DNA from 3 places in the Streptomyces sp. NPDC005494 genome. Region 2 is predicted to be linked to each of the others. Evidence: predicted binding sites of a transcription regulator. Region 2 holds the regulator's gene; each other region holds the start of a gene.

Region 1 (4,766 bases), on a different contig from region 2:
TCGCCGTGGCGGGCGGAGCGCTCACCTGGTGGATGCGCCGCCGTAGGTCCGGCACCGCCTGACCAGGCAGGACGCGCGAACGACGCCGGCCCCCGGGATCACTCCCGGGGGCCGGCGTCGCTGTATCCCCCGGACGGCCGGGGCCCTCGGCCCTGTCCTACGCTCGTGCCGGCACCGGCCGTCCGTGCCGATGTACCGCGCAGAACAGAGGTGGCGTGTGTCGCGTTCCCGAAGAGGCCTCCTGGCCCTCACTCCCGCCGTGTTCGCCCTCGTGGCCTGCGGCAGGCTCGCCTTTCCGCCGGTCCCCGACGGAGAGGCGGTCGAACTGCCCCCGGCCCGGGCGGCCGTCACATGGACCGACTCCCACGGCGGCACACTGGAGCTGAAGCCGGACGGCACCGCCACCGCCGACCGCGTGTGCAGCGACCACGACATCATCGACGGCACGGACGCGCCCAGGTCGGGGACGGGCACCTGGGAGACCGAGGAGGACGAGGGGCAGAGCCACGTGTACGTGTCGTTCGACGCGGACAGCACCGCCGCGACCACCTATGCGGCACTGCGGGACGGCCGGACGCTCAAGCTCTGGACGTACGTCGGTGACCCCGACGAAGGCACGCCGCTCTGCATACTGACCACCCCCGCGGGCTGACACCTCCGCACACGACGAAGCCGGCCCCCGGGATCACTCCCGGGGGCCGGCGTCGTACACGTACTACGGGTGCAGCCGAGGCTGCGTGGAGCTCCGATCCGAGGATCAGAAGTCCATGTCACCGCCCGGCATGCCGCCCGGAGCAGCCGCAGAGGCCTTCTCCGGCTTGTCGGCGATGACGGCCTCGGTGGTGAGGAAGAGCGCGGCGATGGACGCGGCGTTCTGCAGAGCGGAGCGCGTGACCTTCGCCGGGTCGATGATGCCCTCGGCGATCATGTCGACGTACTCGCCGGTCGCGGCGTTGAGGCCGTGACCGATCGGCAGGTTGCGCACCTTCTCGACGATGACGCCACCCTCGAGGCCACCGTTGACGGCGATCTGCTTGAGGGGGGCCTCCAGCGCGAGCTTGACGGCGTTGGCGCCGGTGGCCTCGTCGCCCGTCAGGTCGAGCTTCTCGAAGACGGCCGAGGCCTGGAGCAGAGCCACGCCACCACCGGCGACGATGCCCTCCTCGACGGCGGCCTTGGCGTTGCGCACCGCGTCCTCGATGCGGTGCTTGCGCTCCTTGAGCTCCACCTCGGTGGCGGCGCCGGCCTTGATGACGGCCACGCCGCCGGCCAGCTTCGCGAGGCGCTCCTGGAGCTTCTCGCGGTCGTAGTCGGAGTCGGAGTTCTCGATCTCGGCACGGATCTGCTTGACGCGACCCTGCACCTGGTCGCTCTCGCCGCCACCGTCGACGATCGTCGTCTCGTCCTTGGTGATGACGACCTTGCGGGCGGTGCCGAGCAGGTCCAGGCCGGCGTTCTCCAGCTTGAGACCGACCTCCTCGGAGATGACGGTGCCACCGGTGAGGATGGCGATGTCGCCGAGCATGGCCTTGCGGCGGTCACCGAAGCCCGGAGCCTTGACGGCGACGGACTTGAAGGTGCCGCGGATCTTGTTGACGACCAGCGTCGACAGAGCCTCGCCCTCGACGTCCTCCGCGATGATCAGCAGGGGCTTGCCCGACTGCATGACCTTCTCCAGCAGCGGAAGGAGGTCCTTCACGTTGCTGATCTTGGAGTTGACGATCAGGATGTACGGGTCGTCGAAGGACGTCTCCATACGCTCCATGTCGGTGGCGAAGTACGCCGAGATGTAGCCCTTGTCGAAGCGCATACCCTCGGTGAGCTCCAGCTCCAGACCGAAGGTCTGGGACTCCTCGACGGTGATGACGCCTTCCTTGCCGACCTTGTCCATCGCCTCGGCGATCTTGGCGCCGATCTCGGTGTCGGCAGCGGAGATGGAGGCCGTCGAAGCGATCTGCTCCTTGGTCTCCACGTCCTTCGCCTGCTCCAGCAGGGCGGCGGAGACGGCCTCGACGGCCTTCTCGATGCCACGCTTCAGAGCCATCGGGTTGGCACCCGCGGCGACGTTGCGCAGGCCCTCGCGGACGAGCGCCTGGGCGAGAACGGTGGCGGTGGTCGTACCGTCGCCGGCGACGTCGTCCGTCTTCTTGGCGACCTCCTTGACCAGCTCCGCACCGATCTTCTCGTACGGGTCCTCGAGCTCGATCTCCTTGGCGATGGAAACACCATCGTTGGTGATCGTGGGCGCGCCCCACTTCTTCTCGAGGACGACGTTACGGCCCTTGGGGCCGAGGGTGACCTTGACGGCGTCGGCGAGCTGGTTCATCCCGCGCTCGAGACCGCGCCGTGCCTCCTCGTCGAACGCGATGATCTTGGCCATGTGAAGTGGTCCTCCCGGACAGGGGTGGATTTCTCCGGACCGAGAGGCGCCCGCGACGGACGGCCAGCGTGCTCACCGGTTCCTTGCCCCGGCAAGCGTGCGGGCCTCACCGGCCCGGTCCTAAGTTCTGTCACTCTCACCTGGAGAGTGCTAACGCCAATGATTAGCACTCGACCCCGGAGAGTGCAAGCGCCTTCGGAGAAGGCTCACTGGAGGGGTGGCGGTCGGGCGACGGGCGGGCGCAAGCGTTTCGGGCGGGCGCAAGCGTGTCTCTCCGGATGTGGACGACCACGGGCCCCGGCCGGGGACGACGCACGCGGGGCCCGCACCCCGGTGGGAGTACGGGCCCCGCGTGTGTGAGTAGCGTCGTCGGCCGACCGCGCCGAGCTCAGCCGACGGCGAGCTTGACCATGTCCGCCTGCGGCCCCTTCTGGCCCTGCGAGATCTCGAATTCAACTCGCTGACCCTCTTCGAGGGTGCGGTATCCGTCCATCTGGATCGCGCTGTAGTGGACGAAAACATCCGCACCACCGTCGACCGCGATGAAGCCGTACCCCTTCTCCGCGTTGAACCACTTGACGGTGCCCTGAGCCATGCCTAACTCCCCTATTACTGGCCCTTGCACGAGCACCGCACTTCGCGGGCCCGGGTCAGAACTCACCCTCCGACAGGAGAGGGTGGCGTGCGCCGGAACGCGTCGACCGCGGCCGAATGTATCTGCCCAACTGCCCTCTGCAACAGGTCAATCGGACGAGAATTCTGGGCACACCTGAACGCCCGGAAGGGGGGAACTCGTGAGGATTTTGGGCAACTCGGGCCTGACAAAGGCCACTTATGGCGCAAGGAGCTCACGTACTTTGGCTGCTTCTTGACGCGGCCGGGCGCATTCTCATATGCGCGTGGCACGGGCGGCAGCGGGGACTTCCCCAACTGTACCGTGCTCAACCATGCAGAATGGCCCCCTCCGCTTCTCTCGCGGAGGGGGCCACCCCGGTCACACAACGCAGTCGGGACACCCGACCGGTCCGTCAGCCTCCGGCGACGGCCGGAATGATCGAGACGCCGGCGCCGTCCGGCGTGGCCGCGTCCAGACCGCCCTCGAAGCGCACGTCGTCGTCGTTGACGTAGACGTTGACGAAGCGGCGCAGCTTGCCCTGGTCGTCCAGGACACGGGCACCGATGCCCGGGTGGTTCTGCTCCAGGGACGCGATGACCTCGGAGAGGGTCGCCCCCTCGGCCGGGACCTCGGCCTGACCGCCCGTGTAGGTGCGGAGGATGGTGGGGATACGGACCTTGACGCTCATGTGGGTGCCTTCCTCGGGTCTGGGGTGGTCAGTTGGCGGCGGCGAGGCCGGCGTCCCGGAACGCGTCCAGGCTGGGCCGGATCGTCGCCGACAGGCCGGTCGTGGGGGCGACCGCGTCGAGCGTCTTCAGCCCGTCACCGGTGTTGAGGACGACCGTGGTGAGGGACGGGTCGAGCAGGCCGGCGTCGATCAGCTTCTTCGTCACACCGACCGTCACCCCGCCCGCGGTCTCCGCGAAGATGCCCTCGGTGCGGGCCAGCAGCTTGATCGCGTCCACGACCTGCTCGTCGTTCACGTCCTCCACGGCGCCGCCGGTGCGCCGGGCGATGTCCAGGACGTACGGGCCGTCGGCCGGGTTGCCGATCGCCAGCGACTTGGCGATGGTGTTCGGCTTCTGGGGCCGGACGACGTCGTGGCCCGCCTTGAAGGCGGTGGAGACCGGGGAGCAGCCTTCGGCCTGGGCACCGAAGATCTTGTACGGCTTGTCCTCGACGAGGCCGAGCTTGATCAGCTCCTGCAGGCCCTTGTCGATCTTCGTGAGCTGCGAACCGGACGCGATCGGGATGACGAGCTGGTCGGGCAGCTGCCAGCCGAGCTGCTCGCAGATCTCGTAGGCCAGGGTCTTGGAGCCCTCGCCGTAGTACGGCCGCAGGTTGACGTTGACGAAGCCCCAGCCCTCGCCGAGGGGGTCGCCGATGAGCTCCGAGCAGAAGCGGTTGACGTCGTCGTAATTGCCCTCGATGCCGACCAGTTCGCCGCCGTACACCGCGGCCATGACGACCTTGCCCTGCTCCAGGTCGTGCGGGATGAACACGCAGGAGCGGAAGCCGGCGCGGGCCGCGGCGGCGCCCACCGCGCCGGCGAGGTTGCCGGTGGAGGAGCAGGAGAGTGTGGTGAATCCGAAGGCGCGGGCGGCCTCGACGGCGATCGCGACGACACGGTCCTTGAAGGAGTGCGTCGGGTTGCCGGAGTCGTCCTTGACGTACAGGCCGCCGGTCACGCCCAGCTCGCGGGCGAGGTTGTCGGCCTTGACCAGCTTCGTGAAGCCGGGGTTGATGTTGGGCTTCTCGGCGACATCGGAG
Region 2 (4,766 bases):
CAGGATGTGCTGCCAGGCCGCGCCCGTGTTCTCCGGCCAGCCCAGCGCCCGGCAGACGCCCGTCTTCCAGTCCTGGCCGCGCGGTACGACCGGCCACCCAGGGATGCCCACCGAGGAGGGCTTCACGGCCTCCCAGACGTCGATGTACGGATGCCCCACCACCAGCACGTGCGCGTCCGTGACCTGGGCGGCGATCCGGGACTCCTTGGACCCCGGCACCAGATGGTCGACCAGGACGCCGAGCCGGGCGTCCGGACCCGGGGCGAACTCCCGCACGATCGCCGGAAGGTCGTCGATCCCCTCCAGGTACTCCACGACCACGCCCTCGATACGCAGGTCGTCGCCCCAGACCCGCTCGACGAGCTCGGCGTCGTGCCTGCCCTCCACGTAGATCCGGCCCGCCCGCGCCACCCGTGCCCGCGCCCCGGGGACGGCCACCGAGCCCGACGCCGTACGGGAGGGGCGCGCGGGACCGCCGGCCGACGGGCGTACGAGGGTGACCACCTTGCCCTCCAGCAGGAAGCCGCGCGGCGGCATCGGGAACACCCGGTGCTTGCCGAAGCGGTCCTCCAGCGTCACCGTCGGGCCCTCGGCGGTCTTCTCGCACCGGACGACCGCCCCGCAGAAGCCGGTGACGGCCTCCTCGACGACCAGGTCGGGCTCGGCGGGCACCTCGGGGGCGGGGGCCGACTTCTTCCACGGCGGAGTCAGGTCCGGCTGGTAGCTGCGCATGGCAGCACGATAATCGGGGCCGCTTTCACGACACGCCGAAGCGCGCGGCCAGTTGATCGCGTTGTGCCCGCACGAACGCCGCGTCCACCACGGCCCCGTGCCCCGGGACGTACAGAGCCTGCTCGCCGCCCAGCTCCAGCAGCCGGTCCAGCGCGGCCGGCCAGTGCGAGGGGACCGCGTCCGGGCCCGCCTGCGGCTCGCCCGACTCCTCGACCAGATCGCCGCAGAGCACCACGACGGGGGAGCCCGGTACCAGCACCGCGAGGTCGTGCCCGCTGTGGCCGGGGCCCACATTGGCCAGCAGCACCTGGATACCGCCGCCGAGATCGAGCGTCCACTCGCCGCTCACCTGGTGCCGCGGCGCCACCAGGGCGTCCGTGGCCGCCGTGGCGTCCGCCTCGCTCATCCCGTGCCGCACCGCGTCCGCCCGCAGCTCCCCGGCGCCCCGCTCCAGGAGCGCGGCAGTGCCGACCGCCCCGTAGACCTCCGCCCCGGCGAAGGCGGCGGTGCCCAGCACGTGGTCGAAGTGCGGATGGCTGAGTGCGATATGCGTCACCCTCCGGCCCAGCATCGCCTCCGCCTGACTCCGCAGTTCGACCCCCTCCCGGAGCGTCGAACCGGTGTCGTAGAGCAGCACACCGTCCTCTCCGGCGACCAGCGCGGCGGTCGCGTCCCAGACGGGAAGGCGCCGCCGCCCCGTACCGTTGCCCAACCGCTCCCAGCCGAACTCTTCCCAAGCGACGTCCATACGACGACGCTATCGGCAACGACCTGCACCGTCGCGTGACAGCGTGGCCGGTCGCCCTTGCCCCCGGCCCACCCTGCCCCCGTACACTGAGCGGGGGGATCGCTGGCACTCGAACGCACAGAGTGCCAGGCAGACGCCGGAGAACCACAGCTGGAGGTGTGCGCGGTGCTCAGCGAACGCAGACTCGAAGTGCTGCGCGCCATTGTTCAGGACTATGTCGGCACCGAGGAGCCCGTCGGCTCCAAGGCGCTCACGGAGCGGCACAGCCTCGGGGTCTCCCCGGCCACCGTCCGCAACGACATGGCGGTGCTGGAGGACGAGGGCTTCATCGCCCAGCCGCACACCAGCGCCGGGCGCATCCCGACGGACAAGGGCTACCGGCTCTTCGTCGACAAGCTCGCGGGCGTCAAGCCCCTGTCGTCGCCCGAGCGCCGGGCGATCCAGAATTTCCTCGACGGCGCCGTCGATCTCGACGACGTCGTGGGCCGCACGGTCCGGCTGCTCGCGCAGCTGACCCGGCAGGTCGCCGTCGTGCAGTACCCCTCGCTGACCCGGTCCACGGTGCGGCACGTGGAGCTGCTGTCCCTGGCTCCCGCGCGGCTGATGCTCGTGCTGATCACGGACACGGGCCGGGTCGAACAGCGTATGATCGACTGCCCTGCACCGTTCGGTGACACGTCTCTGGCGGATCTGCGGGCCCGGCTCAACAGCCGGGTCGTCGGACGGCGCTTCGCGGACGTCCCGCGGCTGGTGCAGGATCTGCCGGAGTCCTTCGAGACCGAGGACCGTGGAACCGTATCCACGGTGCTCTCCGTCCTCCTGGAGACCCTGGTCGAAGAAACGGAGGAGCGGCTGATCATCGGCGGCACCTCCAACCTCACCCGCTTCGGGCACGACTTCCCTGTGATGATCCGGCCGGTGCTGGAGGCATTGGAGGAGCAGGTCGTCCTGCTGAAGCTGCTCGGTGAGGCAACGGATTCGGGCATGACCGTACGGATCGGGCACGAGAACGCCCACGAGGGCCTCAACGCCACGTCCGTCGTCGCGGTCGGCTACGGTTCGGGCGACGAGGCAGTCGCCAAACTCGGCGTGGTCGGACCGACCCGCATGGACTACCCCGGAACGATGGGAGCGGTACGCGCAGTGGCACGTTACGTCGGACAGATCCTGGCGGAGTCGTAAGTGGCCACGGACTACTACGCCGTACTCGGCGTGCGCCGCGACGCATCTCAGGACGAGATCAAGAAGGCATTCCGCAGGCTCGCCCGCGAGCTGCACCCGGATGTCAACCCGGATCCCAAGACCCAGGAGCGGTTCAAGGAGATCAACGCCGCTTACGAGGTGTTGTCGGACCCGCAGAAGAAGCAGGTCTACGACCTCGGCGGCGACCCGCTGTCGGCCTCGGGCGGCGGTGGCGGGGCCGGTGGCTTCGGTGCCGGCGGCTTCGGCAACTTCAGCGACATCATGGACGCGTTCTTCGGCAACGCGGCCCAGCGTGGGCCCCGTTCGCGGACCCGGCGCGGCCAGGACGCCATGATCCGGCTGGAGATCGACCTCAACGAGGCGGCTTTCGGCACGACCAAGGACATCCAGGTCGACACCGCGGTCGTCTGTACGACCTGCAGCGGTGAGGGGGCCGCACCCGGCACCTCCGCGCAGACCTGTGACATGTGCCGCGGCCGTGGCGAGGTCTCCCAGGTCACGAGGTCCTTCCTCGGCCAGGTCATGACCTCGCGTCCCTGCCCGCAGTGCCAGGGCTTCGGCACCGTCGTGCCGACCCCGTGCCCCGAGTGCGCCGGCGACGGCCGTATCCGCTCGCGGCGCACCCTCACCGTGAAGATCCCCGCCGGTGTCGACAACGGCACCCGGATCCAGCTCGCGGGCGAGGGCGAGGTCGGCCCCGGCGGCGGCCCCGCCGGTGATCTGTACGTCGAGATCCACGAGCTCTCGCACCCGGTGTTCCAGCGGCGCGGCGACGACCTGCACTGCACGGTCACCATCCCCATGACGGCGGCGGCCCTCGGCACCCAGGTGCCGCTGGAGACGCTGGACGGCCTGGAGGAGATCGACATCAGGCCGGGCACCCAGTCCGGCCAGTCGGTACCGCTGCACGGGCGCGGCATCACGCACCTGCGCGGTGGCGGGCGCGGCGACCTCATCGTGCACGTCGAGGTCATGACCCCGACGAAGATGGACCCCGAGCAGGAGCGCCTCCTGCGGGAGCTGGCCAAGCTGCGCGGCGAGGAGCGGCCCACGGGCCAGTTCCAGCCGGGGCAGCAGGGGCTGTTCTCCCGCCTGAAGGACGCGTTCAACGGCCGCTGAGCCCTGCCACCACGACGCCCGCCGGCCCCCGTACCGGCGGGCGTCGCGGTGTCCGCAGGTACGGAGACCGGCGGGCGTCGCCGTGTCCGCAGGTACGGGGACCGGCGGGCGTCGCGGTGTCCGCCGCGGCGCTCCCGCCGCGGGCAAGGGCCGATTCGGAACGATCCGCCGGACATGGCACGATGTGGTCATGTCCTCGCCCCTCACCGATCTCTGCCGGTACCCGATCGTGCAGGCCCCGATGGCGGGGGGCGTCTCCCGGCCGGAGCTGGCCGCCGTGGTCTCGGAGGCCGGAGGGATGGGGTTCCTCGCCGCCGGCTACAAGACGGCGGACGGGATGTACAACGAGATCGAGCAGCTCCGGAGGATGACCCGCCGGCCCTTCGGCGTGAACCTCTTCATGCCGCAGCCACCGGTCGCCGACCCCAGCGCCGTCGAGGTCTACCGCAATCAGCTGGCCGGTGAGGCCTCCTGGTACGGGACCCCTCTCGGCGACCCGGACGCCGGCGGGGACGACGGCTACGACGCCAAGGTCGCGATCCTGCTGGACGCCCCCGTACCCGTGGTCTCCTTCACCTTCGGCTGCCCCTCCCGCGAGGTCCTCGACGCGTTCGCAGCCGCCGGCACGTGCACCGTCGTCACGGTCACCTCGGCCCAGGAGGCACGCAACGCCCAGTGGGCGGGCGCCGACGTCCTCTGCGTCCAGGGCACGGAGGCGGGCGGTCACCAGTCCACGCACCGGGACGACCCCCAGGGCGGCCTCTCCGGCACCGGACTGCTCGCCCTGATCGCTGAGATCCGCGAGTCCGTACGTCTGCCGGTCGTCGCCACCGGTGGTCTGATGCGCGGTGCCCAGATCGCGGCGGTCCTGGCCGCCGGGGCCGACGCCGCGCAGCTCGGCACGGCCTTCCTGCCCTGCCCCGAGTCGGGGGCGCACCCGCTGCACAAAGAGGCCCTGACCAAC
Region 3 (4,766 bases), on a different contig from region 2:
GGTCAGGACCCCGACCTGGCGCTCCCTCAGCAACGCCTTCAGCTTCTTCATGTTGAAGGGCAGCTGATCGGTGATCTCGTACGCGGTCGTCGCCTCGGAGTCGTACGCCGTGTCGCTCGTGACGTAGGCGATCGTCTCGTCGATGAGCCTGCCCTCGCACCGCTCCACCACGGCGGCCACCAGATGGGCGCGGATCACGGCGCCGTCGGGCTCGTACAGATACCGCCCCACGGGACCGACCGGCGGGGCGGGGAGAGGGCCCTCGGAGACGAGGGTGGCGCGCGACGGGAGCAGCGTCGCCCGGAAGGCGCCGGGCGTGAAGCCCTCGCCGAACCAGAGCACGGCCTCCTTCACGTCGCCGCCGTCCGAGATCCACTCCGCCTCGGCCTGCGGTTCGATGGCCTCGTGGGGGACGCCGGGTGCGATCTTCAGCGCGGCACGGGGGGCCTTGAGCGCGGCTCCGGTCGCCCAGGAGAGCGGCGGTGAGTAGGCCTCCGGGTCGAAGATCCTGCCGCGCCCGCCCCGTCGCGCCGGGTCGACGAAGACCGCGTCGTACGGGGAGGTGTCGATCTCCGTGACGTCGGCGCACCGCACCTCGACGAGCTCCTGGAGGCCGAGCGCCTCGGCGTTGGCGCGGGCGACCTCGGCCGTGAGCGGGTCGCGGTCCACGGCCAGCACCGGGATGCCCGCCCTGGCCAGCGCGATCGCGTCGCCACCGATGCCGCAGCAGAGATCGGCGACGCTCCGTACCCCCTGCTCGGCGAACCGGCCGGCGCGGTAGGCCGCGACCGAGGTCCGGGTCGCCTGTTCCACGCCGTCAGGGGTGAAGAACATGCGGTACGCGTCCGCCGCCCCGAACTTCGCCACCGCACGCTGCCGCAGCCGCGCCTGGCCGAGTGCCGCCGACACGAGGGCCGCGGGGTGGGTGCGGCGCAGCCGGGTAGCGGTGGCCAGCTCCCGGGCGGGGTCGTGGTCGCGGAGTTCGTCGAGGAGGGCCGCGCCCTCGGGGGTGCGGAGGGCCGCGAAGGCGTCGAGCGGGTCGGCCTGGCCGGCGGGGGGAAGGGCGTTCACGCGTCCATTGTGAGCCAGCCGGGGGACGCGCCGTCTCTCGCGGAGGTGTCGCGGGAGGGGGTCCCGGCGCCGGTGGCAGGATGCGGCGCCATGCAGCTAGTACGACAAAACGAAAATTCACTGCCGAAGCGGTGCAGAACGGCCTGCACGGTCCTGGCGGCCCTGCTGGTGGCCGCCGCCGCGTCCGGGTGTGCCGACGGGGGGCGGGGGCGGGCGGCGGACCCGGGGAAGCGGGCTTCCCCGGCCGCCGGCCGGCCGGGTGCGGCGGCCGGGCCGGAAGCCGCGGCTGCCGAGGCGCGGGCCGAGCGGCTGAAGCGTCAGCAGGCCGCCCGTGCCGCCGCCGCGAAGAAGTGGGGCCTGGCGAAGGTGCCGCTGGCCGCCCCGGAGCCTCCGGCCGAGAAGCCCCGCATCACCACGCGTGAGGGATTCGAGGTGGAGGGAGGGGAGGCGCTGCCGCCGGTCTTCACCACCGTGCCCACCAAGGAGCGGATCGTCTTCCTGACGATGGACGACGGGGCGGAGAAGGACCCGGAACTGCTGCGGATGATGACGGAGCTGAAGATCCCGTACAGCGCCTTCCTCAGCGACTACGTGGTGAGCGAGAACTACGGCTACTTCAAGGACATGCAGGCCCGGGGTGTCACCCTCAGCAACCACACCCTCAACCACCGCTATCTCCCGGGGCTTTCGGCGGAGGAGCAGCGCCGGGAGATCTGCGGCGAGCAGGACAAGATCGAGAAGTACTTCGGGAAGCGACCCACCCTCTTCCGTCCGCCGTACGGCAACTACAACGGCGACACCCTCCGCGTCGCCAAGTCCTGCGGCATCAAGGCCGTGCCCCTGTGGGCCGCCGAGGCGTTCCCCGACCACATGGAGTGGCGTGAGTGGGACCGGGACCTGCACCCCGGCGACATCGTCCTCACGCACTTCCGCGGGCGCGAGGACTGGGGCGGGTCCATGACCGACATGATCCGCAACGTCATGAAGACGATCACGGACAAGGGGTACGCCGTGGCCCGGCTGGAGGACTACGTCTGAGTGCGCCGCGAGCCCGGCTGCCGGTACGCGGGGCGGCGAGGGCGAGCCCGGCTGCCGGTACGCGGGGCGTCCCGTTGCCGGGTCTCCTTGCCGGTACGTACGGCATCCGTCGCCGGGTCCGCCTGCTGGTGCGTACGGCGTCCGCCGCCCGGTTCCCCTGCCGGTACGTACGGCGTCCGCCGCCCGGTTCCCCTGCCGGTACGTACGGCGTCCGCCGCCGGAACACCGCGGCTCTCTCCCGCGTTGTCCCGGGCGTGCGCCGGTCGCGAGACGCCACGCGCGGGTGGTGAATTGGCACTCCGCTTGACCGAGTGCTAATCGCCGCCATAGTCTCAGTGCTGGCACTCCCCGATGGAGAGTGCCAGCACAACTGCGCGACACGGCAGGTCCGGCACCCGCGACGACGGATCGACCTGGTCGCCACCCACAGACTGTTAAACCCCGTGAGATCTCCGAAGGGGGAGACCGGATCGTGTCGACCACCAGCTCCAAGGTTGCGATCAAGCCGCTCGAGGACCGCATTGTGGTCCAGCCGCTCGACGCCGAGCAGACCACGGCTTCCGGCCTGGTCATTCCGGACACCGCCAAGGAGAAGCCCCAGGAGGGCGTCGTCCTGGCCGTGGGCCCGGGCCGCTTCGAGAACGGCGAGCGCCTTCCGCTCGACGTCAAGACCGGCGATGTCGTTCTGTACAGCAAGTACGGCGGCACCGAGGTGAAGTACAACGGCGAGGAGTACCTCGTCCTCTCGGCTCGCGACGTTCTCGCGATCGTCGAGAAGTAATTCACCCACGTTTGCTTCTGTTCTGCGCCCCTGGCCCCCTGCGAGACAACTAGCCGGGCGGCGAGGGGCGCAGTTCGTTTGAGAGGACAGCTCAGCCCATGGCGAAGATTCTGAAGTTCGACGAGGACGCCCGTCGCGCCCTTGAGCGCGGCGTCAACAAGCTTGCCGACACGGTGAAGGTGACGATCGGTCCGAAGGGCCGCAACGTCGTCATCGACAAGAAGTTCGGTGCCCCCACCATCACCAACGACGGTGTCACCATCGCGCGCGAGGTCGAGCTCGACGACCCGTACGAGAACCTCGGTGCCCAGCTGGTGAAGGAGGTGGCGACCAAGACCAACGACGTAGCGGGTGACGGCACCACCACCGCCACCGTGCTCGCCCAGGCCCTCGTCCGCGAAGGCCTCCGGAACGTTGCCGCGGGCGCCTCCCCGGCCTCCCTGAAGAAGGGCATCGACGCCGCCGTCAAGGCCGTGTCCGAGGACCTCCTCGCGACCGCGCGCCCGATCGACGACAAGGCCGACATCGCCGCCGTGGCCGCGCTCTCCGCGCAGGACCCGCAGGTCGGCGAGCTCATCGCGGACGCGATGGACAAGGTCGGCAAGGACGGCGTCATCACCGTCGAGGAGTCCAACACCTTCGGTCTGGACCTCGAGTTCACCGAGGGCATGGCCTTCGACAAGGGCTACCTCTCCCCGTACATGGTGACCGACCAGGAGCGTATGGAGGCCGTCCTCGACGACCCGTACATCCTGATCCACCAGGGCAAGATCGGCTCCATCCAGGAGCTGCTCCCGCTGCTGGAGAAGGTCATCCAGGCGGGTGGCTCCAAGCCGCTGCTGATCATCGCCGAGGACGTCGAGGGCGAGGCGCTCTCCACCCTCGTCGTCAACAAGATCCGTGGCACCTTCAACGCCGTCGCGGTGAAGGCCCCGGGCTTCGGTGACCGCCGCAAGGCCATGCTCGGCGACATCGCCACCCTCACCGGTGCGACCGTCATCGCCGAGGAGGTCGGCCTCAAGCTCGACCAGGCCGGTCTGGACGTGCTCGGCACGGCTCGCCGTGTCACCGTCTCCAAGGACGACACGACCATCGTCGACGGCGGCGGCGACTCCGCCGACGTCAAGGGCCGCGTCAACCAGATCAAGGCCGAGATCGAGTCCACGGACTCCGACTGGGACCGTGAGAAGCTCCAGGAGCGCCTCGCGAAGCTGGCCGGCGGCGTGTGCGTCATCCGCGTCGGCGCCGCCACCGAGGTGGAGCTCAAGGAGAAGAAGCACCGTCTGGAGGACGCCATCTCCGCGACCCGCGCCGCGGTCGAGGAGGGCATCGTCTCCGGTGGTGGCTCCGCTCTGGTCCACGCCGTCAAGGTCCTCGAGGGCAACCTCGGCAAGACCGGCGACGAGGCCACGGGTGTCGCGGTCGTGCGCCGCGCCGCCGTCGAGCCGCTGCGCTGGATCGCGGAGAACGCGGGCCTCGAGGGCTACGTCATCACCTCGAAGGTCTCCGAGCTCGACAAGGGTCAGGGCTTCAACGCCGCGACCGGCGAGTACGGCGACCTGGTGAAGGCCGGCGTCATCGACCCGGTCAAGGTCACCCGCTCCGCCCTGGAGAACGCCGCGTCCATCGCGTCGCTGCTGCTCACGACCGAGACCCTGGTCGTCGAGAAGCCGGCCGAGGAAGAGGCCGACGCCGGTCACGGCGGCCACGGCCACTCCCACTAGTACCGCCCCGTACGAACACCGAGGCCCGGTACCCCCGTCGCGGGGGTACCGGGCCTCGCTGTCTCACGCGGAGCCGGGCCTTCTGCCGGGCCGCCAGGGCTACTTGGGACCGTACGTCCGGCCCGCGCGGGAGGTGACCCCGCCGAGAAGGC

What was found. The regulator HrcA, encoded in region 2, represses chaperone genes, less so after heat shock. The targets are predictions, from matches to a motif close to TTNGCACTCNGNNNNNCNGAGTGCNAA.
Region 1: groL (chaperonin GroEL) is a predicted target of HrcA. The motif match lies at 2,544-2,570, and genes of this name have one in related genera.
Region 3: groES (co-chaperone GroES) is a predicted target of HrcA. The motif match lies at 2,401-2,427, and genes of this name have one in related genera.

The regions. Positions count from the first base shown of each region.
Region 1 is NZ_JBIAJR010000005.1:176,455-181,220, reverse strand. It holds gene ACFYQ6_RS17165 (LPXTG cell wall anchor domain-containing protein) at 1-62, shown strand, start outside; gene ACFYQ6_RS17160 (hypothetical protein) at 218-652, shown strand; gene groL (chaperonin GroEL) at 758-2,380, opposite strand; gene ACFYQ6_RS17150 (cold-shock protein) at 2,769-2,975, opposite strand; gene ACFYQ6_RS17145 (MoaD/ThiS family protein) at 3,409-3,684, opposite strand; gene thrC (threonine synthase) at 3,713-4,766, opposite strand, start outside.
Region 2 is NZ_JBIAJR010000001.1:776,841-781,606, reverse strand. It holds gene ACFYQ6_RS03600 (DUF3097 domain-containing protein) at 1-732, opposite strand, end outside; gene ACFYQ6_RS03595 (MBL fold metallo-hydrolase) at 758-1,480, opposite strand; gene hrcA (heat-inducible transcriptional repressor HrcA) at 1,646-2,662, shown strand; gene dnaJ (molecular chaperone DnaJ) at 2,663-3,802, shown strand; gene ACFYQ6_RS03580 (nitronate monooxygenase) at 3,993-4,766, shown strand, end outside.
Region 3 is NZ_JBIAJR010000003.1:30,897-35,662, forward strand. It holds gene ACFYQ6_RS10175 (methyltransferase domain-containing protein) at 1-1,071, opposite strand, end outside; gene ACFYQ6_RS10180 (polysaccharide deacetylase family protein) at 1,162-2,109, shown strand; gene groES (co-chaperone GroES) at 2,582-2,890, shown strand; gene groL (chaperonin GroEL) at 2,989-4,614, shown strand; gene ACFYQ6_RS10195 (SDR family NAD(P)-dependent oxidoreductase) at 4,714-4,766, opposite strand, start outside.